2 regions of the Protofrankia sp. CiP1_Cm_nod4 genome follow, and region 1 is predicted to be linked to the other one. Evidence: predicted binding sites of a transcription regulator. Region 1 holds the regulator's gene; the other holds the start of a gene.
The links. Region 1 encodes LexA, which represses DNA repair genes until DNA is damaged. Its sites were predicted from a motif close to CGAACNNNNGTTCG; they were not measured.
Positions count from the first base shown of each region.

Region 1 (11,601 bases):
CGACGGCGAGCACCCGGGCGTCGTCGACCCCGACCGTGCGGACGGCGTCCGTGGCGGCGGCGTGCTTGCGGATCACCCGGCGGTGGGCGTCGGTGTTGCGGGCGAAGCCGTCGTAGGCCCCGAGCGCCGCCGCGAGCTCCGCCGAGCGGCGGTAGGCCGTCGCGGTCATCAGCGACGTGACGGCCGCGCCCATGGCCCGGCCGCCCTCGGAGTCGTACGCGCGGCCGGTGGCCATCAGCAGCGCGCCGAGGTTGGCGTAGCCGATGCCGAGCTGGCGGAACATCCGGGTCACCCGCGTGATCTCCGGAGTCGGGAAGTCCGCGAAGCAGATCGAGATGTCCATCGCCGTGATGATCAGCTCGACGGCCGCCACGAACGCGTCGGCGTCGAAGCTGAGGTCCTTGCGCAGGAACTTCATCAGGTTCAGCGACGCCAGGTTGCAGCTGGAGTTGTCCAGGTGCACGTATTCGCTGCACGGGTTGCTGGCGCTGATCCGGCCGGACTCCGGGCAGGTGTGCCAGTCGTTGATCGTGTCGTCGTACTGGATCCCGGGATCCGCGCAGTCCCAGGCCGCCTGGGCGATGGAGCGGAACAGCGACCGGGCCCGGAGGGTCTCGATCGTGCGCCCGTCGAGCCTGGCCCGCAGGTCGAAGCCGGCGTCGTCGACGACGGCCCGCATGAACTCGTCCGTCACCCGCACGGAGTTGTTGGCGTTCTGGTACTGCACCGAGACGATGTCACGGCCGCCGAGATCCATGTCGAAGCCGGCGTCCCGCAACGCACGGATCTTGCTCTCCTCGCGGGACTTGGTCTCGACGAAGTCGACGATGTCCGGATGGTCGACGTCGAGCACGACCATCTTCGCGGCCCGCCTGGTCGCGCCGCCCGACTTGATCGTGCCGGCCGAGGCGTCGGCCCCGCGCATGAAGCTCACCGGGCCCGAAGCGGTGCCGCCGGAGGACAGCAGCTCCTTCGACGATCGGATACGCGACAGGTTCAGCCCGGCGCCCGACCCGCCCTTGAAGATCAGCCCCTCCTCCCGGTACCAGTTGAGGATCGACTCCATCGTGTCGTCGACCGAGAGGATGAAGCAGGCCGAGACCTGCTGCGGCGCGGGGGTGCCGACGTTGAACCACACCGGGCTGTTGAAGCTGAACACCTGGTGCAGCAGCATCCAGGTCAGTTCGTGCTCGAAGATCTCGGCGTCCGCCGGCGAGGCGAAGTACCCGTGCTCGGTGCCGGCCGCGCCGTAGGCGCGCACGACCCGGTCGATGAGCTGGCGCAGGGACCACTCGCGGGCGGAGCTGCCGAGCGCGCCGCGGAAGTACTTGCTCGTGACGATGTTCGTGGCGTTCACCGACCAGAAGTCGGGGAACTCCACCCCGCGCTGCTCGAAGTTGACCGAGCCGTCGCGCCAGTTGGTCATGACGACGTCCCGCAGCTCCCAGGTGACCTCGTCATAGGGGTGGACGCCCGGCGAGGTGTTGACGCGTCGCACCTGCAGGCCAGCGGCCCTGGGGGCGGCCTTGGTGCCGGCCCTGGGGGCGGCCTTGGTCGCTTTCGTGCCACGGTTGTCGGTCATGGCGCTCCTCGTCTGGCGTCGGTCGGATGGTGTTTCTCACCAGCTGTCTGTCGCGTCGGGGTGCGTGGCTACGACGGCGCCCGGTCGGCCCGCCCGCGCAGGTCGGTGATCGCCGTCTCGAAGTCCGCCAGCGAGTCGAAGGAGAGGTACACCGAGGCGAACCGCAGGTAGGCGACCTCGTCGAGCTCCCGCAGCGGCCCGAGGATCGCCCGGCCGATCTCGTCCGAGGCGACCTCGGCGGCCCCCGAGGCACGCAGCGTGTCCTCGACCAGCTGGGCGAGCCGGGCCAGCGCGTCCGCCTGGACCGGCCGCCCCTGGCATGCCCGCCGCACGCCGGCGATCACCTTCCCGCGGCTGAACGGCTCGGTGACACCGCTGCGCTTGATGACTCGCAGTGACGCCTCTTCGATCGTCGTGAAACGACGGCCGCAGGACGGGCACGACCGACGGCGACGGATCGCGGCGCCCTCCTCGGCCTCCCGGCTGTCGACAACCTTGCTGTCAGGGTGCCGACAGAACGGACACCGCACGCACAACCTCCAAGATCTTGTCGACTTACAGCCACGTAACTACAAGATGTTGTGGTCAACACTAGGACCGGACACCACGAGCTGGCAAGCTGGCCCACCCGCGGAACCTCATGACACATGCATCACAGAAGACCCTTCATGCGGACCTGTCATGACAGGCCCGTCATGGCAGGCCCGTCACGGCAGACGGAGCATCTGACCGGGGACGAGATCGGTCGTCTCCAGCCGGTTGAGGCCGGCCAGCCGGGCCACGACCACCCGGGTGTCACCGTCGGGAGCCAGCGCGCGCGCGATGCCCCACAGCGTCTCCCCGGAACGCACCACGTGGACGCGCACCGGCCGGTCGTCCCCGGTCGGCGCGGCCGACGACGTCACCCGGGCCACGGACAGCACCAGGCAGGACACCAGCATGACCAGGACAATCAGGACAACCCGGCCCCGCCCGGTCAGCCGCAGCGGAGGCTCAGCCGACGCCCGCATCGTCCACCTCCCCAACTTCCACCAGCACATACCACTTCCAACAACATGATCAAAGAACATCCGTTCGATCGAACGTCTGATCGAGTTTGTACCGCACGGTCCCGACGGAATCGTCGTGACACGCTCGAACAGACGTTTGAGATATCCGGCCGCGGCGGTTACGGTCGTAGCGATCAGATTCAGGTCAGATCCAGGTCGTGGCCGCCAGCTCCGGTTCACGGCAGAACGTCGGATATGCCGGGAGCGCAAGTCTGCCATGACCGACAACGAAGGAGTACGGCAGGGATGACCACCGACGACAACCGCACCCGCCGCGGCCGGCCACCCCGCGGCTCCGTGCGCGACCTGCCGGACGGGCCGGCGGACGCCACGGGCCTGACCCCCCGCCAGCGCAGGGTGCTTGAGGTGATCCGCGACGCCGTCGAGCGCCGAGGCTACCCGCCGAGCGTGCGGGAAATCGGCGATGCGGTGGGGCTCACGAGCACGTCCAGCGTCGCGCACCAGCTCAAGACGCTGGAGGAGAAGGGCTTCCTGCGCCGCGACCCGCACCGCCCGCGGGCCATGGAGGTCCTCTCCGCGCAGGCACCGGTACGCCCCGTGCCACGCCAGGCGCCCGCCGTTGGTACGCTCGCGGCAGGCTCGTCGGCGGCTGGCCCCGCACAGGCGGCCTATGTGCCGGTCCTCGGCCGCATCGCCGCGGGTGGGCCGATCCTCGCCGAGCAGGCGGTCGAGGAGGTCTTCCCGCTCCCCCGCGAGATCGTGGGGGAGGGCACCCTGTTCACCCTGCGGGTCGTCGGGGACTCCATGGTCAACGCCGCGATCTGCGACGGCGACTGGGTGGTCGTCCGCCAGCAGCCGGTCGCGGACAGCGGCGAGATCGTCGCCGCGATGATCGACGGCGAGGCGACGGTCAAGACGCTGCGCCGTCGTGACGGCCACGTCTGGCTCGAGCCGCAGAATCCGGCCTATGCTGACATTCCGGGTGACAGTGCGACGATCCTCGGCCGGATCGTCGCGGTTCTTCGCCGGGTCTGATCCTCCCGGGAGTGAGCATGGGCACAGGTGTCGACCGGCACCGCGCCGGCCGGGTCGTGGCTGTCGTCGGGCCGACAGCGGCCGGCAAGAGCGACCTGGCGATCGCGCTGGCCACCGAGCTGGGCGGTGAGATCGTCAACGCCGACTCCATGCAGCTCTACTGCGGGATGGACATCGGCACCGCCAAGGTGCCGCCGGCGGAACGCGGTGGTGTCCCCCATCACCTGCTCGATGTCTGGGAGGTCACCCGCGCCGCCGACGTAGCGTCCTACCAGGCGCTGGCCCGGCAGGCCGTCGACGGCCTGCTGGCCGCCGGCCGCACGCCGGTGCTCGTGGGCGGCTCCGGGCTCTACGTCCGGGCCGTCCTCGACGACCTCGCCTTCCCCGGCACCGACCCGGCCGTACGGGGACGGCTGGAGCGGGAGCTGTCCGAGCGGGGCCCGGCCGCGCTGCACGCCGATCTCGCCGCGCGGGCGCCGGCGGCGGCGGCGGCCATCCTGCCTGGCAACGGCCGGCGTATCGTGCGCGCGCTGGAGGTGGTGGAGCTCACCGGCGGCTTCACCGCCTCCCTGCCGGAGCACCGCTCGGTCTACGACGTGGTCCAGTTCGGCATCGACCACCCGCAGCTCGACGAGAGGATCGCCGGCCGGGTGGCCGGTATGTGGGCCGCCGGCATGATCGAGGAGGTCCGCGCCCTCGTCGACATGGGCCTGCGGGACGGCCCCACCGCGTCCCGGGCGCTGGGCTACGCCCAGGTTCTCGCCTGGCTCGACGGCGCGCTCGATTCGGCCGAGTCGGCCCGGCTCGCGACAATCGCCGCGACGCGCCGACTTGCACGCAGACAAAGGTCGTGGTTTCGGCGCGATCCTCGCATAATTTGGCTGGACCGTCCCGACGTCGAACAGGTGGCGGGCATGGTCGACTCGGCCTGAACGTGCGACGACTCCGTGGCTCGTTCTTCCCGCCGGCTGGAGACACCCGTCGTCTGGAGACATGTGTGACCGCGATCGAGTTGAACCTCGTCCCGGCCCTGTGTGCCGCGTTCGACGACGGGTCGTTACAACTGCACTACCAGCCCGAGGTCGACCTGCGCACCGGGTCGGTCCCCGGGATGGAGGCGTTCCTGCGCTGGCACCATCCCGACCGGGGGCTGATGAACCCGTCGCAGTTCATGCCGGCCGCCGCGGCCGCGGGCCTGTCCGACCAGGTCGGCCGCTGGGTGTTACGCACCGCCGTGGCCGAGGCCCGGACATGGCACGAAATGGCCGCGGGAACCGCGATCCGCCCGCCCCGGCTGTGGGTCAACGTGACCGCCGACCAGCTGACCCGGCCCGGTTTCGCGATCGAGGTGGAACAGCTCCTGCACGGCCGTGCGCTGCCGCCGGGAGCGCTCGGGCTGGAGTTCACCGAACAGACCCTCGGCCTCGCGCGCGTCGGGGTGCCCCGGCTGCTGGCCCGGCTGCGCTCGTTCGGGCCGGCCATCGGCGTCGACGGCTTCGGCACCTGGTACGCGTCGCTGTCCACCCTCGACGTCCTGCCGCTGGACATGGTGAAGATCGATGGCCGCTTCCTGCACGCGATGCAGCGGGACCTGGAGGGCGAGGCTGTCCTGGCCTCGATCATCACACTGGCCCACCGGCGGCGGCTGGTCGTGACCGCCGAGGGCGTCGACAGCGCGGTCACGGCGTCCCGGCTGGCGGCGATGCACTGTGACCGGGGAGCCGGCCGCCTGTTCTGCCCGCCCGTCCCCACCGACGACGCCCGGATGATCGCCCTGGGCCGCGGCCGGCCGAACCGGCGCCACGGGCGCTCCCGGCCGGCCAGCGGCACGGGACGCGCCGGGCGCGCCGCGCCCGACCGCGGTGACCGGGCCACCGGCACCGCCAGCATGGCCGCCGTCATCTGACCGGGAACCACCGTCGTCCGGTCGAGAAAATTCGGTCGCGGCCCCGGAACGGACGTGGGAGCCTGCGATAAAGGAGGCAGCGACATGACGTTTCCCGCCCTCTTCGACGCCTCCGGCGAGGCGCTCGACCTCGCCGACCGTCTGGCACTGCGCCGGGTACCAGGCCTGGCAACCGAGCTCGACGACGTCACCGAGGTCGAGTACCGCCAGCTCCGGCTGGAGCGGGTGGTCCTCATCGGGGTGTGGACCTCGGGCACGGCCGCCGAGGCGGAGACCTCCATGGCCGAGCTCGCCGCCCTGGCGGCCACGGCCGGCTCGGTCATCCTGGACGCGCTCGTCCAGCGTCGGGACACTCCCGACTCGGCGACGTACGTCGGCTCCGGCAAGGCGCGTGAGCTGCGCGACGTCGTCACCGCCACCGGCGCCGACACCGTCGTCTGCGACGGTGAGCTGACCCCCGGCCAGCTGCGCCAGCTGGAGGACGTCGTCAAGGTCAAGGTCATCGACCGGACCGCGCTGATCCTCGACATCTTCGCCCAGCACGCCACCTCCCGGGAGGGCAAGGCCCAGGTCGAGCTCGCGCAGCTGCAGTACATGCTGCCGCGGCTGCGTGGCTGGGGTGAGTCGATGTCCCGCGCCGGTGGTGGCATCGGCACCCGCGGCCCCGGCGAGACGAAGATCGAGACGGACCGGCGGCGGCTGCGCACGCGCATGGCCAGGCTCCGCCGGGAGCTCGCCGGGATGAAGACGGTCCGGACGACCAAACGCTCGGCGCGGCAGCGCAGCGGCATCCCCGCGGTCGCGATCACCGGCTACACCAACGCCGGCAAGTCCTCGCTGCTCAACCGGCTGACCGGCGCCGGGGTGCTGGTCGAGGACGCCCTGTTCGCCACGCTGGACCCGGCCGTGCGGCGGGCCACGCTGCCCGACGGCCGGACGTTCACCCTCGCCGACACCGTCGGCTTCGTCCGCCACCTGCCGCACCAGATCGTGGAGGCGTTCCGCTCCACCCTGGAGGAGGTCGCCGACGCCGACCTGCTGCTGCACGTCGTCGACGGCTCGCATCCCGACCCGATGTCACAGATCTCCGCGGTCCGCACCGTGATCAACGACATCGACGCCGGGGACGTCCCCGAGCTGCTGGTCGTGAACAAGATCGACGCCGCCGGCCCGGACGTGCTCGCCCGGGTGCGCCGCGCCGTCCCCGGCGCGCTCCTCGTCTCGGCGCGCACCGGGGAGGGGCTGGCCGCCCTGGTGGCGGAGCTGACCGAGCGCGTCCCCCACCCCGACGTCGAGGTGTGCGTGCTGCTGCCGTTCACCCGCGGTGACCTGGTCTCCCGGGTGTACGCCCGCGGGGAGGTCCTCGGCCTCGAGCACACGGCGACCGGCACGGTCCTGCGGGCCCGGGTACCGGCCGAGCTCGCCTCCCAGCTCACCAGCTTCTTCCTCGAACCGGCCTGAGGCTGGCCTGAGGCTGGCGGGCCTACGCGGCCCGCTGGCCCACGCCGTTGCGCCAGAACTCGACCAGCAGCGCGGCGGTGACCTCCGGGTTCTCGGTCGCCGGCGAATGCGCCGCCCCGGCGATCACCTCGTAGCGGGCGTCCAGGCGTGCCGCCATCTCCGCCTGCAGACGCGGCGGCCAGGCGTCGTCGGCGGCCCCGTGGGCGACCAGCACGGGTACGTCGTCCTGGCTGACGGCGTCAGCGAGCTCACCGACCCGGTCGGGTTCGCTCAGCAGCTGCTCCCCCATCACCCGCAGGCCGACGTTGCTGCTGGCGAAGAACCGGCGCTCCAGGAACTCCAGGCCACCGGGCGGGTACACGGCGGTGTCCGCGGCCCGCATGGCGGCCCATACCGCGTCCCGGCCGCTGCGCTTGTACACCACCCGCATGGCCTGCAGCGCGATCCGCCGAGGGCCGACGATCCCGGCCGGGCCGGAGCTGAGCAGCACGAGGCTTGCCACGCACGACGGGCGGGCGATGACCGCGGTCCGCGCGACCAGCCCCCCGAAGGAATGGCCGAGCAGGTGCACCGGGCGACCGATCTCGTCGGCCACCCGGCCGACGTGTCCGGCCAGCGCGTCGACCGTGCAGTCCCGCTCCGGGTCGGCCGCGGGTGACTCGTACTGGCCGTGCTGGTCGACCGCGACCACGTCGAACCCGGCCCGCGCGAGCCGCGGAATGATCGGCAGGAAGTCCTCCTTGCTCCCGGTGTAACCGGGCAGCAGGACGACCGGCGGGTCGACGGGCGATCCGGCTCGTAGGACCGCGAGGCTCGCGCAGGTCGAGTGCTGTACCCCGGATGGCAGTTCCGTCGACCTCGAGATCATTACCCAGGACTCCCCTGCTCCCACACGGCGACCACGTACCCCACACCGTAAGGGGCGGCGACATACTCAGCACGAGACGTCCATGACCACGTGCGCGTGTCGCTCATGGTGATGCCCGGATCGTGCGCTGTGGCGGTGACGGTAGCACCGGCAAGCCGCGCGCCGGCGAGTACCTGCCACGACGCGCGGCCCGCCGCCAGCAGCTCCCGCGAGAGAGCCGGGTCCAGGCGCAGCAGCGCGGCCGCGTCGCCGGCGGCGAGCGCCGCCGCCACCGCGGCGTCGTGGCCGTCCGCGCGGCTGTCGAACCCGCCGGGCGCGCCGGCCGTCCGCCGTGCGCTGCCGTCGCCCATCACCAGCAGGGCGACCCGCCGCGCCGAGCCGGCGAGCTCGGCGCCGATCCGGGCGGCGTCCGCCGCGCTGGTCGTCGCGCTCACGCCGAAGCCGGTGACCGCGCCCTCCCACCGGGCCTGCCCGAGCAGCCAGGCCCCGACCGTCAGCGACAGCGGCAGCGCCGGGGCCGCCTCCGGCGTGGGAGAGGCCGCCGCGGGAGGATCCGGGACGCGTCCCAGCGTGACCGACAGCGGCACTCCGTAACCGGCCATGCTTCCGGACTCGCCTGCGGCGTACGGCCCGGTCCGTGGCGCGTCACCCACGACGACGACCACGTCCGGGCCGCCGGCCACAAGCCGGCGCACGGCCTGGACCGCCGGCTCACGCACCGCGACGGCCTCACCGGCGGCGAGCTCGGGGACGAGCAACGGTGGATGCGGGCAGAGCACCGCCGCCGTCAGCGTCACCGCCGCAGCGCGGGCATGCCGAGCAGCGTGGGCGCGCCCGCGGCGGCCGCGGCGGCCGGCCGTTCCCGCTCGGCCTCCCACAGGTCACCGGCCCTGGTCCGCCGGTGGGCGAGCAGCGGGCCGTCCGCGACGAGGTGATGGGGCGCGCCCCGCGTGACCGCCGTCCGCACCACGTCACCGGGACGGATCAGGGTGGCCGACGGCGCGCCCAGATGGACCAGCCGGCCGTCCCGGGCGCGACCGGAACGCCGCCCGGTGGCGGCGTCCTTGCGCCCCTCCCCCTCGACGACGAGGACCTCCACCGGCTGGCCGACGAGCGCGCGGTTGCCCACCCAGGAGACCTCGTCCTGGACCGCCACGAGCCGTTCGTAGCGGTCCCGCACGACGGCCGGGTCGACCTGGCCGTCCATGGTGGCGGCCGGGGTGCCCGCCCGCGGGGAGTACTGGAAGGTGAAGGCCCCGGCGAACCGCGCCTGGCGCACCACGTGCAGGGTGTCGGCGAAGTCGGCCTCCGTCTCGCCCGGGAAGCCCACGATGATGTCGGTGGTGATGGCGGCGTGCGGCATCGCGGCCCGGACCCGCTCGAGGATTCCCAGGAAGCGCTCCTGGCGGTAGGAGCGGCGCATCCGCCGCAGCACCGCGTCCGACCCCGACTGCAGCGGCATGTGCAGCTGCGGGCAGACGTTCGGGGCCGTCGCCATCGCCTCGATCACGTCGTCGGTGAAGTCCCGTGGATGCGGTGAGGTGAACCGGACCCGCTCCAGCCCCTCGATCGTCCCGCAGGCGTGCAGCAGCTTCGCGAACGCCCCGGGATCGCCCAGCGACCGGCCGTAGGAGTTCACGTTCTGGCCGAGCAGGGTGATCTCGATGACGCCGTCGGCGACCAGCGCCTCGACCTCGGCCAGGACGTCGCCCGGACGCCGGTCGGTCTCCCTGCCCCGCAGGCTCGGCACGATGCAGAAGGTGCAGGTGTTGTCACAGCCGACGCTGATGCTCACCCACGCCGAGTGGTGCGTCGAGCGGCGGGAGGGCAGCGCGCTGGGGAAGACCTCCAGCGCCTCGACGATCTCGACCTCGGCCGCCGCGTTGTGCCGTGCGCGCTCGAGCAGCACGGGCAGCCGGTGCAGGTTGTGGGTGCCGAAGACGACATCCACCCAGGGCGCCCGCTCGGTGATCGTCGCACGGTCCTTCTGCGCGAGACAGCCGCCGACCGCGATCTGCATGCCCGGATGCTGCTTCTTCGCCGGGTACATCTGGCCAAGATTGCCGTAGAGCCGGTTGTCGGCGTTCTCGCGGACGGCACAGGTGTTGAACACCACCACGTCCGGCGTGGCATCCGTGGCCGCGGGCACGTAGCCGGCGGCATCCAGCATGCCGGCGATCCGCTCGGAGTCATGGACGTTCATCTGACATCCGAATGTCCGGACCTGGTAACTGCGGGGACTCACACAGCCAGCCTACGGCGCGGGCGCAACAGACACTTTCCACCACCTCTGACAGGCGGCCCCTATCGGGCGGTCTCGACGGCGCGGGTCTCGCGGACCACCGTGACCCGGATCTGACCCGGGTAGGTCAGCTCGTCCTCGATCTGCTTGGCGACGTCACGGGCGAGTATGTGCGCGGCGATGTCGTCCACCTGCTCCGGGACGACCATCACCCGGACCTCGCGGCCGGCCTGCATCGCGAAGACCTTCTCCACCCCCGGGCGTTCCCCGGCGATCTGCTCGATGCGCTCGAGCCGTTTGACGTAGGACTCCAGGCTCTCCCGGCGGGCCCCCGGCCGTCCGCCGGAGATCTGGTCGGCGGCCTGGGTGAGCACCGCCTCGACCGAACGCGGCTCGACCTCGTTGTGGTGCGCCTCGATGGCGTGGACGATCTCCTCGTCCTCGCCGTAGCGGCGGGCGATCTCGGCGCCGATGAGGGCATGGCTGCCCTCCACCTCGTGGGTCAGCGCCTTGCCGAGGTCGTGGAGCAGGGTGCCCCGTTTGGCCAGCGCCGGCGGCAGCCGCAGCTCGGCGGCCATGATCCCCGCCAGGTGCGCGGACTCGATCAGGTGTGCCAGGACGTTCTGGCCGTAGCTGGTCCGGTACCGCAGCCGCCCGAGGATGGCGATCAGCTCGGGGTGCATCTCCGCGATACCGGTCTGCATGAGCGCGTCCTCACCGGCGCGCACACAGCGCGTCTCGACCTCGCGCCTGGCCCGGTCGTGCTCCTCCTCGATGCGGTGCGGGTGAATCCGCCCGTCTCCGACCAGGGCCTCCAGCGTGATCTTGGCGATTTCGCGGCGTACCGGATCGAAGCAGCTGAGCAGTACCGCCTCGGGCGTGTCGTCGATGATGACGTTCACGCCGGTGACCGACTCGAACGACCGGATGTTGCGCCCCTCACGGCCGATGATGCGGCCCTTCATCTCGTCGCTGGGCAGGTGCAGGACGGAGACGACCGACTCCGTGGTCGTCTCCAGGGCGACCCGCTGAATGGCCAGCGTAACGATCTTCCTGGCCCGTTCCTCACCCTGCTCCCGGGCCTGTGCCTCGATGTCACGGACCAGTACGGCCGCGTCCCGCCGGGCGTCGGCCTCGACGACCTTGACGATTTCGGCCCGCGCCTGGGCGGCGGTGAGCCGGGCCGCCTCCTCCAGCGTCCGGCGGCGTTCCTCCTCCAGGTCGACGACCTCCGCGCGCCGCCTGGCGAGTTCGGCCTCCCGGGCTGCCAGGTCGTGGTCCCTGGCCTCGATGTGACGGGCCTGTTCATCCATGGCGGCGGCGCGGGCCTCCAGCCGCTGCTCGCGCTGGGCGAGACGGGCGTCCCGCTCGTGCAGCTCCGCCCGCAGCGCCCGCACCTCCTCCTCGGCCTGCGTCCGGAAGGTCTCCGCAGACTTCCGGCCGGCCTCGCGCGCCTTCGCCTCGACAAGGGAGCCACGCAGCGCCAGCTCCGCATCG
Region 1 is NZ_CEVIVC010000003.1:22,449-34,049, forward strand. Features, by position in the region: gene AC5LSR_RS01480 (vitamin B12-dependent ribonucleotide reductase) at 1-1,582, opposite strand, end outside; gene nrdR (transcriptional regulator NrdR) at 1,651-2,112, opposite strand; gene AC5LSR_RS01490 (LysM peptidoglycan-binding domain-containing protein) at 2,290-2,592, opposite strand; gene lexA (transcriptional repressor LexA) at 2,878-3,627, shown strand; gene miaA (tRNA (adenosine(37)-N6)-dimethylallyltransferase MiaA) at 3,645-4,559, shown strand; gene AC5LSR_RS01505 (EAL domain-containing protein) at 4,625-5,533, shown strand; gene hflX (GTPase HflX) at 5,618-6,994, shown strand; gene AC5LSR_RS01515 (alpha/beta fold hydrolase) at 7,017-7,862, opposite strand; gene AC5LSR_RS01520 (class III extradiol ring-cleavage dioxygenase family protein) at 7,862-8,659, opposite strand; gene miaB (tRNA (N6-isopentenyl adenosine(37)-C2)-methylthiotransferase MiaB) at 8,656-10,107, opposite strand; gene rny (ribonuclease Y) at 10,167-11,601, opposite strand, start outside.

Region 2 (11,601 bases), on a different contig from region 1:
CCGGCGAGCACCAGCAGGCTCTCGTTGTTCCGGCGCATACGGGTCGCCAGGTGGTCGAGCTTGAACAGGTTGGAGAGCTGGTCCGGGTCCTGCTCCCGGTTCTCCAGGTCGTCGATGAGCCGCAGCTGCCGTTCGACCAGCCCCTGGCTTCGCCGGGACAGGTTGACGAACATGGCGTTGACGTTGTTCCGCAGCACGGCCTGTTCGGACGCGAGGCGGACGGCCTCCCGGTGCACCTCGTCGAACGCGCGGGCGACTTCGCCGATCTCCTCGTCGGTGTTGATACCGACTGGTTCGATCTCGGTGTCGATGTCCTGGTCGGTGGAGTCGCGCAGCCGGCGGACCGACTCGGGCAGCCGGCGGCCGGCGACGTCCAGCGCGGCCGCGCGCAGCCCGAGCAGGGGGCGTACCAGGGAGCGGGCGACGATCATCGCGGCGAGCATGGCGGTCGTCAGGATGAGGACGATGAGCAGACCGGACAGCAGCGCTCGGCGCTGGATACCCGACCGCAGCGTGTCGACGCGGTTCTCGGTGTCGTTGTACAGGGAATCGATGATCTTGGCGTTGAGGTTCATCGTGCCCTGGGCCGACTGCAGCCACTTCAGGTCCTCGAGCGCGAGCGGCTGCCCGACCCGTCCTGTCAGGACGTTCTGCACCTCGTTGCTGGTCTCCGAGACGTCCGGGCCGACGAGCGTCTCCCGGTACACCCTGGCCTGCTCCGGGCTGGCCGCCGCCTCGAAACGGGAGATCTGGCTTTCGCGTTCCGTGTTCAGACCGACGAACAGCCGGTAGTCACCGCTGTCGAAGCGGCCCTGCTGGTTGATGCCGTGGATGAGGGACTGCTGGGCGGACAGGCGTTCCCACGCGCGGATGGCGGCGTCGAGGGTCTCCACGCCGGCGTTCAGCGTGGCGTCGTCCTGGCCCTGCGGGATGAGCGGCACCAGGCTGAGCAGGCTGTCGATCATCCCGGTGTAGGCCACCTGGACGGAGTTCGACGAAGCCAGGGTCAGCGCGGTCGCGCGCACGTTGGCCCGGTGCGACAGCCGGTCCGCGATCGACTGGAGCACTGTCCGGGTCTGCTCGGTGAACGCGTCCTGCTGGCCCCGGACGTTCTGCTCGTACTGCCGGGCCGCCTCGTCGACCTGCGCCTGCACCGTTCTGACGCGCTCGGGGACGCGGGAGCCCGGCTGCGGCGTGCCGCGTGAGGCGACATAACCGACCGTATAGGTACGCTCCTGCTCCAGCGCGGACACCAACGCCGTGGCGGCGCGGCTTATCCTCACCATGTCCTGGGCGCGGTTGACGTCCCGGGTACTGGTCAGCACGCTGTTGGCGCCCATCGCGGCGTTGACCAGAATCGCGACGATCGGGACCGCGAGGATCGCGATCAGCTTGGTACGGACCCGCCAGTTCGCCGGCGCGCTGAGCAGTGCTCTTACGTGTCGTATGCCGCCTGGGCCCCGTGATGTGATGGCTGGGGCGTCGACCTGAGACCCGCCGTCATCAGCGGACCGCTCCGGCTCCTGCGGTGTGACCTCGCCCGCCGGGGGAGCGTCGATGCCCGTGCCGGCTATCGGTTGTCTGCGCACGTACCTTCGCAACCTCTCCGCCAGCCTCCCGGAACAATGACGTACCGGGATGGCCCGGTATCGGGCCCGGATGTCCCTCGATAGGCACCATAGCGGTATGGCCGGCCATCCCGACACGCGCCTGCCCTAAACTAGATGTCCGCTTCCGATCCTTCCGTCCGGCCCGTTCCAGGGCCGTCCGCTGGCATGCCCGCGGCCTGGACGCGGTCTGGACGCGGTCTGCCCGAGGCCTGCCCGAGGCCTGCCCGAGGCCTGGACGAGGCCTGGACGAGGCCTGGACGGCTGGGCCGCCGGTTGCGCTGTCGCGCAGGTGCTTTTCCGGCTGCCGCGCCGGGCGTCGCGTCCGTCCTTCACGGGTCTGCCGCCTTCTCGGCCGGCCTGGCCGTTCTTCGCGATCCTGGCCCTCGGTGGGCCTGGCGTCTTCTCCGTAGGCTTGGCGTCGTGGACACCGCCATCTCGAAGCCGGCCGCCTCGACACCGGCCGCGGGCCCGACCGGCAACGGCCGAGGGGACGACGCGCCGGCCGCCCCCGGCCTCGCGTCCCCGGCCACCGACGCGTCCGCGGCCACCGACGCGTCCGGAGTCTCCCGCCCGGCTCACGACACGGTTCTGGTCGTCGACTTCGGCGCTCAGTACGCCCAGCTCATCGCCAGGCGGGTGCGGGAGTGCCACGTCTACTCGGAGATCGTGCCCTGGGACATCTCGGTCGCGGAGATCCTCGCCCGGCGTCCCGCCGCGGTGATCCTCTCGGGCGGGCCGAAGTCGGTCTACTCGCCGGGCGCCCCGGAGGTGGACCCCGCGCTCTTCCGTGCCGGGGTGCCGGTGCTGGGCATCTGCTACGGCCACCAGGTGATGGCGCACGCGCTGGCCGGGACGGTGGCCCGCACGGGCGTCGCGGAGTACGGCGCGACCCGCCTGACCGTCACCGCCGGCGGTGTCCTGTTCGCGGACCTGCCCACCACCCAGCAGGTGTGGATGTCCCACGGCGACTCGGTGACGGCGGCGCCGCCGGGGTTTGTGGTCACCGCGTCGACGCCGTCGACCCCGGTCGCGGCCTTCGAGGACGTCGCGCGCGGGCTGTTCGGCGTGCAGTTCCACCCGGAGGTGGTGCACAGCGACCGCGGCCTGGACGTCCTGCGGCGTTTCCTGTTCGCCGGCGCCGGCTGCCGGCCCAACTGGACGATGGTCAACATCGCGGACGAGGCGGTCGCGGCGGTCCGGGCCCAGCTCGGCGACGCGCGCGCGATCTGCGGGCTGTCCGGCGGGGTGGACTCGGCGGTGGCCGCGGCGGTCGTCCACCGCGCCGTGGGCGACAGGCTGACCTGCGTGTTCGTCGATCACGGCCTGCTGCGCGCGGGCGAGGCGGAGCAGGTGGAGAAGGACTTCGTCGCCTCGACCGGGGTCGAACTGGTGCACGTCAAGGCCGCCGACCGGTTCGCCGCGGCGCTCGCCGGCGTCAGCGACCCGGAGCGTAAGCGCAAGATAATCGGACGGGAGTTCATCCGGGTGTTCGAGGCCGCCGCCCGCGAGCTGGAGGCTCAGGCCGAGGCGGAGGGCTCCCGGATCGAGTTCCTGGTGCAGGGCACCTTGTATCCGGACGTCATCGAGTCCGGCTCGCCGACCGCGGCGAAGATCAAATCGCATCACAACGTCGGCGGGCTCCCCGAGGATCTGCAGTTCTCCCTGGTGGAGCCGTTGCGCACCCTGTTCAAGGACGAGGTGCGCCGGCTCGGCGAGGAACTCGGGCTGCCGGAGGAGATCGTCTGGCGGCAGCCCTTCCCGGGGCCTGGCCTGGCTGTCCGGATCATCGGTGAGGTCACCCCGCAGCGGCTGGCGACGCTGCGGGCCGCGGACGCGATCGTCCGCGGGGAGATCCGCCGGGCCGGGCTGGACCGCGAGATCTGGCAGGTGTTCGCGGTACTGCTGGCGGACGTCCGCTCGGTGGGGGTCCAGGGGGACGAGCGCACCTACGGGCATCCGGTCGTGCTGCGCGCGGTCACCAGCGAGGACGCGATGACCGCCGACTGGGCCCGGCTGCCCTACGACCTGCTCGAACGCATCTCGAACCGGGTGGTCAACGAGGTCGAGCAGGTCAACCGGGTGGTGTACGACATCACCTCGAAGCCTCCCGGCACCATCGAGTGGGAGTGACCCGGGCCGCGGCGGCCCGGCGCACCCGGCGCACCCGGCGTACGCAGGGAAGAAAGAAAAGGAAAAGAAGATGCGGTGCGACAAAGAAGAGCGGTGCGGCCGGACGTCACGCGGCGGGGATGCGCAGGGGCCCGGCGGCCAGAGCGCGGACACGGCCGGCGGTGACCGGGTCGATGTTGCCGCCGGAGAGGACCACCGCGGTCGGGCCCTGCGCGAGCTCGGGGTGACGCAGCAGCGCCGCCGTCCCCGCGGCCCCGGCGGGCTCCACCGTCTGGCCGTCGGCGCGCAGCAGCGCCGCCATCGCCTCCCACAGCGCGTCCTCGTCGACCGTGATCACATCGTCCACCAGGGCGGTGGCGAGCGCCAGGGTCAGGCTGCCCGGGGTCCGCACGGCTATGCCGTCGGCGATGGTGGCCGCCGGGACGCACACCGGCCGGCCGGCGCGCCAGGACAGGGCGAAGGCGGGCGCGCCCGCGGCCTGGACGCCGATCACCCGCACGTCGCGCCGCCGCTGTCTGATCGCCGCCGCTATCCCGCTGATCAGGCCGCCGCCACCGATACCCACCAGGACGGTCCGCAGGCCGGGGACCTGCTCGGTGAGCTCGAGCCCGATCGTGCCCTGCCCGGCGATCACGACCGGATCGTCGAAGGGATGCACCAGCAGCCCGCCGTGCCCGCGCGCGGTGGACTCGGCGGCCAGCAGGGCGGCGTCGATCCCGCCATGGACGTGCTCGACCCGCGCGCCGAGGCGGCGGGTGCGCGCGACCTTGACCGGGCTCGCACCGGCCGGGACGAAGATCGTGGCTGGGACGCCGAAGTGGGCCGCCGCGTACGCGACGCCCTGGGCGTGGTTGCCGGCGCTGGCGGCGACCACCCCCCTGGCCCGGACGGCGGGGTCGGCGAGCGCGATCCGGGCGAAGGCGCCGCGTAGCTTGAACGACGCGGTGCGTTGTTCATTCTCGCACTTCAGCCACACCGGCACGCCGGTCAGCCGGGACAGGTGAGCGCTGGGCGTGACCCTGGTCCGCCGGAGCACCGGCGCGAGGACGACCGCGGCTGTGGCGACGTCGATCGTGTCGCGGTCGACGGCCACCGTGTCTCGGTTCGTCGTGCCGCGGTTCGTCGTGCCGCGGTTCATGGTCTCGAGGGCCCGCGTGCCGTTAGCGCCGTCGGCGCCGTCCGTGGACGCCGCGGGCGCGCCGGATCTGGGTGGGACGTCGGTGTCGTCCGTACCGGCGCGGCCTGTCTCCCCGGTGGCGCGTGCCGTACCAGCGGCGCTACCAGCGGCGTCGGTCCCGCTCGTCCTGCCGGAGGTCTCTCCGGTGCTCTCTGTTCTCCCGCCGGTGGTACGTGTCGGGTTCTCGGTCGGTTGGCGCATCGTCGTGCTCCCGGTAGCTCGGCGGCCACCTCCGACGTGACCGCGGCAACAAAAAAAGCCCCCCGCCGAACTGGCAGGAGGGCGAGGCGCGCGGACCCGTCGGTGTCGCTCCGAAAGCACGTCGGGCTGAAAAGCCCGTCCGCGAGAGCAAGGTCGCGCGCCTAATTAATGATCATAATGTGCTGCGGCACCTTTTTATTTTGCTCTTGGGCGCTGGTGGTCGTCAAACCCGCCGGCCCGCCCGCGTGCCAGACGCCCGTCACACCCGGTGGCGGGACGGCGGCTACCGGTGGTGCGCACTATGAAGCGGGCTGTAGCGTGAACCGTGCTGTGGGTCGCCGAGCCACAGCACGGCGTGGTGTGGGTGTGACAGCCTGAACCGGGACGCCGGGTCGTGACGCGCACCGGGGCCTCGTAGGGTGAGAACCATGTACCGCCGTCGGACGAGCCGGGCGTCGAACGTATGATCGGAACCCTATGAGCGCGCTTCCCGGTGGCCCGTACCCCGACTTCGGCCCGTACTCGGGCTTCGGCCCGTACCCCGGCTTCGACGACGTCGCTGACGACCGGGACGAGCCGGCGTCGCCAACGGCTCCGGGTGTGCCGGGCGCTCGTCCCGCCACGCCCCGGCTCGCTCCCGACGCGCTGCTCGACGGCCTGAACCCGCAGCAGCGGGCGGCGGTCGTCCACACGGGCTCGCCGCTGCTCGTCGTCGCGGGCGCGGGCTCCGGCAAGACGCGGGTGCTGGCGAACCGGATCGCCTACCTGCTCGCCGCCCGCGGGGCCCGGGCCGGCGAGATCCTGGCGATCACGTTCACCAACAAGGCCGCGAACGAGATGAAGGAGCGGGTCGCCGCGCTCGTCGGCACCCGCACCCGGGCGATGTGGGTGAGCACCTTTCATTCCGCCTGCGTGCGCATCCTGCGGTCGCACGCCAAGCGCATCGGGTTCACCAGCAGCTTCTCGATCTACGACGCGGCGGATGCCCAGCGCCTGGTCACGCTGGTCGCGCGCGACCTGGACATCGACCCGAAGCGCTACCCGGCGCGCGCGCTCGCCACCGGGATCAGCAACCTGAAGAACGAGCTGGTCGACTGGGAGACCGCCATGAGCCGGGCGACCGGCCATGCCGAACGTGCCGTCGCCGAGGTCTACGGGCTCTACCAGCGCCGGCTGGCCGAGTCGAACGCGTTCGACTTCGACGACCTGATCATGACGACGGTGAACCTGCTGCAGGCGTTCCCGGACGTCGCCGAGCACTACCGACGCCGGTTCCGGCACGTCCTCATCGACGAGTACCAGGACACCAACCACGCCCAGTACGTCCTGGTGCGGGAACTGGTGGGGCAGGCGCCCCGGCTGACCGTCGACGGCGAGCCGGTACGGCCGGCTCCGGTGCCGCCGGGCTCCGACGCCGACGCCGACGGGCCCGCGGTGGGGCCGGCCGAGCTGTGCGTGGTCGGCGACGCCGACCAGTCGATCTACGCCTTCCGGGGCGCGAACATCCGCAACATCGTCGAGTTCGAGCAGGACTACCCCGACGCCACCGTGATCCTGCTGGAGCAGAACTACCGGTCCACGCAGACGATCCTGTCCGCGGCGAACGCGGTGATAGCCCGTAACGCCCGGCGCAAGCCCAAGCGGCTGTGGTCGGACGCCGGGGACGGCGAGAAGATCGTCGGCTATGTCGCGGACAGCGAGCACGGCGAGGCCGCCTTCGTCGCCGCCGAGGTCGACCGGCTCTCCGACGCCGAGCTGGCGCGTCCCGGCGAGGTCGCCGTCTTCTACCGCACCAACGCCCAGAGCCGGGTCTTTGAAGAGATCTTCATCCGGGTCGGCCTGCCCTACCGGGTGATCGGCGGGGTGCGCTTCTACGAGCGCCGTGAGGTCCGGGACCTGCTCGCCTACCTGCGGGTACTGGTGAACCCGGCGGACACGGTGAACCTGCGGCGCATCCTCAACGTGCCCAGGCGGGGGATCGGCGAGCGGGCCGAGGCGATGCTCGCCGCCTTCGCCGAACGTGAGCGCGTCCCCTTCGCCGACGCCCTGAACCGGGTGGACGAGGTCCCGGGCCTGGCCGCCCGGTCGGCGAACGCGGTCCGTGGTTTCGCCGCTCTGCTCGCCGAGCTGCGCACGGCCGTGGCCGACGGCCCGGTCGCGGCGCTGGAGACGGTGCTGGAGCGGACCGGTTACCTCACCGAACTGGCCGCCGCGGACGCCCTCGAGGCCGAGGGGCGGGCGGAGAACCTCCAGGAGCTGGCCAACGTCGCCCGGGAGTTCAGCGAGCAGTTCCCGCAGGGCTCGCTCGCGGACTTCCTCGAGCAGGTCTCCCTGGTCGCCGACGCCGACCAGGTGCCCGGCCCCGAGGATGGCGAGGGCGGCGCGGACGGCGCGGGCGGTGCCGCCGGGGCCGTCACCCTGATGACGCTGCACAGCGCCAAGGGGCTGGAGTTCCCGGTGGTCTTCCTCACCGGGCTGGAGGACGGTGTCTTCCCGCACCTGCGCACGCTCGGCGACTCCACCGAGCTCGAGGAGGAACGCAGGCTCGCCTACGTCGGCATCACCCGGGCGCGTGTCCGGCTGTACCTGACCCGGGCGGAGGTCCGCAGCGCCTGGGGCCAGCCGGCGTACAACCCGCCGTCGCGGTTCCTCGAGGAGGTACCGGCCGAGCTGGTCGGCTGGCAGGGGAACACCCAGCCGGCGTCGGCCGCCGCCCACCCGCGGACGAGCGCGTGGGGCTCGGCGCCCGCGGGGCCGTCCGGCGCGCGGGTCGGCGGGCTGCCGGGGCGCCGGCCCGCGCCGGCCCCCCGCCCGATTCCCGACCTGTCCCTGGGGGACCGGGTCAACCACGACACCTTCGGGCTCGGTCAGGTCGTCGCGGTGGCCGGCGCGGGGGACAACCGCGAGGTGAGCATCGACTTCGGCGAGGGAACCGGGACCAAACGCCTGCTCCTGCGCTATGCCCCCGTCGAGAAGCTGTGAGCGTCCCGCGCACCCGCGTTCGGCAGGCCCGACGGGCGGCTGGCCCGTACTGACATCCGCTGCCGCTGCCGCTGCCTGATGGCCGGCTATCCGTTACCGATGCCCGCCGGACGTTGGTGGCATCGGCACGGCACGGCACGGCCGGTGGAAGAGCGGCCGGCGGTAGCCGCTGGTTGAAGGCCGGTAACTGCTGGTCGAAGGCTGGTAGCCGATGCTGGGAGAACGGTGGCGGTCAGTAGGAGACGTTGTGCCTGGCGAGCCACGCGAGCGGGTCGATCTTGGTGCCGTTCTGGCCGCCCAGCCGGACCTCGAAGTGCAGGTGCGGCCCGGTGGAGAAGCCGGTCGACCCCTCCAGGCCCACCTGCTGGCCGGTGGCGACCTGCTGGCCGACCCGGACGCTGATCCGGGACAGGTGGGCGTAGCAGGTGACCACGTTGTTCGCGTGCTGGATCTGGACGAAGTTGCCGTAGCCGGACTCCCACCCCGCGTAGATGATGATGCCGCCGTGGGCGGCGACGACCGGGGTCCCCATCGGCGCGCCGAGGTCGATACCGGGGTGGCCGTTCGCGCCGCCGAAATGCTGGGTGAGCCTGGCCTGTATCGGGCTGACCCAGCGCAGTTCCTCCTGCTGGCGCGCGCTCTCCGTGGCCGTGGTCCGCTGCTGGAGGAGCAGGATGGACAGCTGGGCCAGCGCCTCGTCCCGGTCGACACGGTCGGCCTGGGCCTGGCGTCGCGCGGCGTCGTCGCGTTGCTGCCCGAGCAGGGCGGGGTCGCTCAGCCTGTCGGTGGCGGCGTCCGCCACGCCGCCGGACGCGGGGTCGGCGACCGTCCCGGCGGTGCGCAGGCCGGGAATGACCACCGGCTCGGAGTGCGCGATACCGGTTGTGTTGATCATAACGATGCCGAGGGTGGAGACCACGGCGGTGGCGATGCCGGTACGGCGGATCTGCGCTGCCAAGGCCGCCCGGCGGGCGGAACCGGACGGGCCGCCGTGGCCCGTGGCCCTGCCCTGACCGCGATGCCGCCCTGAGTTACGGGCTGGGGGCTGCGACAACCCGAACTCACGCTCCCGTTGCTCGACAGAACTTCTGCCGCGCCCCGGCATGCCCTGTCACGGCGTGTTACGGCACGGCATGTCGTGGCACGGCAGGAGAAAAAGCCTGCAAACCGGGTTGAACGCTACACCGTCCCAAAACGGGCTTTAGCACCACCCCCACCCACGGTGGGCGCGACGTATGAAGCGGTGTAATTATTGCCTTTTCATCATTATGAGTGACGAAGATTTCGATCATCTTGGAAGTCGCCGGCCGCTGGACGGCCGTCCGCCCATGACGCGCGGTCGGGACGAGCATCACGCAGGGATCTCGGGGCCGTAGCCGGCACCTCCGCCTCGGCTCCTGCCGCCATCTCGGCTCCTGCCGCCATCTCGGCCTCTGCCACCATCTCCACTCCTGCCTCCGCCGGCCCCTCCTCGCCGCCGAGGCCGGTGCGTCCGGTGTCAGGGCCGGTGCGTCCGCTGGCCGGGGCGGTGTACTCGACGTCGTCCAGATGCGCGAGCGTGGTCGCGATCCGATGGACGACGTCGATGTTGAACGGCAGCGAGTGGTGGCCGACGCCGGGAACCCGCAGGTTACGGACGGTCAGGTCCGGATGGCGGATGAGCGCCGCCTCGGTCGGACGGATGATCGTGTCCAGGTCCCCGGAGAAGGCCACGAACCGGGTCCGGCAGTTCGGCGCGGGCTCGGCCAGCTCGCGGACCACGTCCGAGCCCGGGACGAGCTGGCGCAGCAGGGTGTACGGCACCATCGGGGGCAGCAGCCGGGCCAGGCGGGTGCCCTCGTGCGGTGTGCCCAGCGTCACCAGGGTGTGCACACGGGCGTCGCCGTCGAGTTTCTGCACGTAGTAGCGGGCGACCAGGCCGCCGAGGGAGTGCCCGACGATGTGTATGCGCGGGTAGCCCGTCTGCTCGCACATCGTCTCGACCACCGCGGCCAGCTTGCGGGCCGCCGTCGGGACGTCCGCGGTGAACAGCGGCAGGTTCACGGTGGCGACCCGTCCGAAGCCTCGCCGGCGCAGCGACCGGCGCAGCCGAGTGAAGATCGACCTGTTGTCGATCAGGCCATGGACCAGCAGGATCGGTGTGCCCGCGGCTTCGATGTCGCCGACGAGCAGCCCGCGCCGCAGCGGGGAGAGGCCGTCGAGGGTGTAGCGGTCGGCCGGTTCGCGTAGCCGTTCCGAGACGGCCCCGATCGGGTAAAAGGCGATATGGGTCGCCAGCCAGGTGGCCTCCGTGGCCATGCCGCGGATCGCCCCCGGTGTCTCAAGCAGGCCGCGGGTCACGCGTGTGCCGCGACGGGCCACGGATGCGCTCACCGATCTGGTGGCTCTGCCTGCCGCCGCCCCCGCCGGCCCCAGTTGACGCTTTCCGATTGCCCTGCTCCCGTCCGTGCTCGGACAGTTGTCCGAAGAACCAGCTGGCCGCACGAACTGGCCGGCCGAAGGCAACGCGATCATCGGCCTGCTCGCGCGGCCGTGGGTCCGGGTCTCCCGCGCGGGGAAGGACCCGGGAACGGCACGATACTCGCAGGCACGAAGCCCCCGGACGTTGCCCGGATGCCGCGGCCGGCCAGGCCTGGCCCGGTAGGCCGTCGACCGCGCGGGCGGCGCCCAGCCGGCCGGCATCCACCGGGGATGGCCCGGCCGGTGCGCGCCAGACGGGCCGTAGCGCGGCCCGGGAGGCATCCGCTGGGAACCGCCATGACGTCTACCATTACTGAGAGTATAAAAAAAGCGGGTGGATGTCGACTGTTGGTTTCTCGCCGTGACCGCCGGCCGGTACGGCGGCGGCTGTGATCCCGTCGGGCAACAGCGTGCTTCCGCCGGTGCGTCCGGCTAGGGTCTACGGAGAGATCGGGCCACGGAACGCCATGTACGGGGCACCGCGTCAGGGAGGCGACGTCCCGGCCGGATGGTGTCAGGAAACGCAAGGAGGCCGCGTGAGCGGAACCGGTGAACGTATCCGGGTGGTGGTCGCCAAACCTGGTCTTGACGGCCACGACCGCGGCGCCAAGGTTATTGCGCGGGCACTGCGGGACGCGGGCATGGAGGTCGTCTACACCGGTCTGCACCAGACGCCCGAGCAGATTGTCGAGACCGCTATCCAGGAGGACGCAGACTGTATCGGCCTGTCGGTGCTCTCGGGCGCGCACATGACCCTTTTCGCGCGCCTGATGGATTTGCTGCGGGAGCGCGGCGCCACCGACATCGTGGTGACCGGTGGCGGGATCATACCGGATGCTGACATTCCGCAGCTGAAGGCACTCGGTGTCGCCGAGATATTCACGCCCGGAGCGACCACGGGCGAAATCGTCGAATGGATCCGGTCGAGTGTGGCCGCGGCCCACACGCCCGGTCCCAGGGCGGTTTCCGCGGGCTGAGAGTCTTCCGGGCGCCTTCCCGGGTGCCTTCCGGGGCCACCGGTTTCCGCCTCCCGGGCCGCCG
Region 2 is NZ_CEVIVC010000081.1:2,792-14,392, reverse strand. Features, by position in the region: partial or broken gene AC5LSR_RS15665 (sensor histidine kinase) at 1-1,589, opposite strand, end outside; gene guaA (glutamine-hydrolyzing GMP synthase) at 2,199-3,740, shown strand; gene AC5LSR_RS15655 (threonine/serine dehydratase family protein) at 3,847-5,118, opposite strand; gene pcrA (DNA helicase PcrA) at 5,596-8,100, shown strand; gene AC5LSR_RS15645 (M23 family metallopeptidase) at 8,333-9,058, opposite strand; gene AC5LSR_RS15640 (alpha/beta fold hydrolase) at 9,367-10,398, opposite strand; gene AC5LSR_RS15635 (cobalamin B12-binding domain-containing protein) at 11,097-11,537, shown strand.
Region 2: the regulator LexA is predicted to act here: its motif matches at 5,575-5,588, upstream of pcrA (DNA helicase PcrA).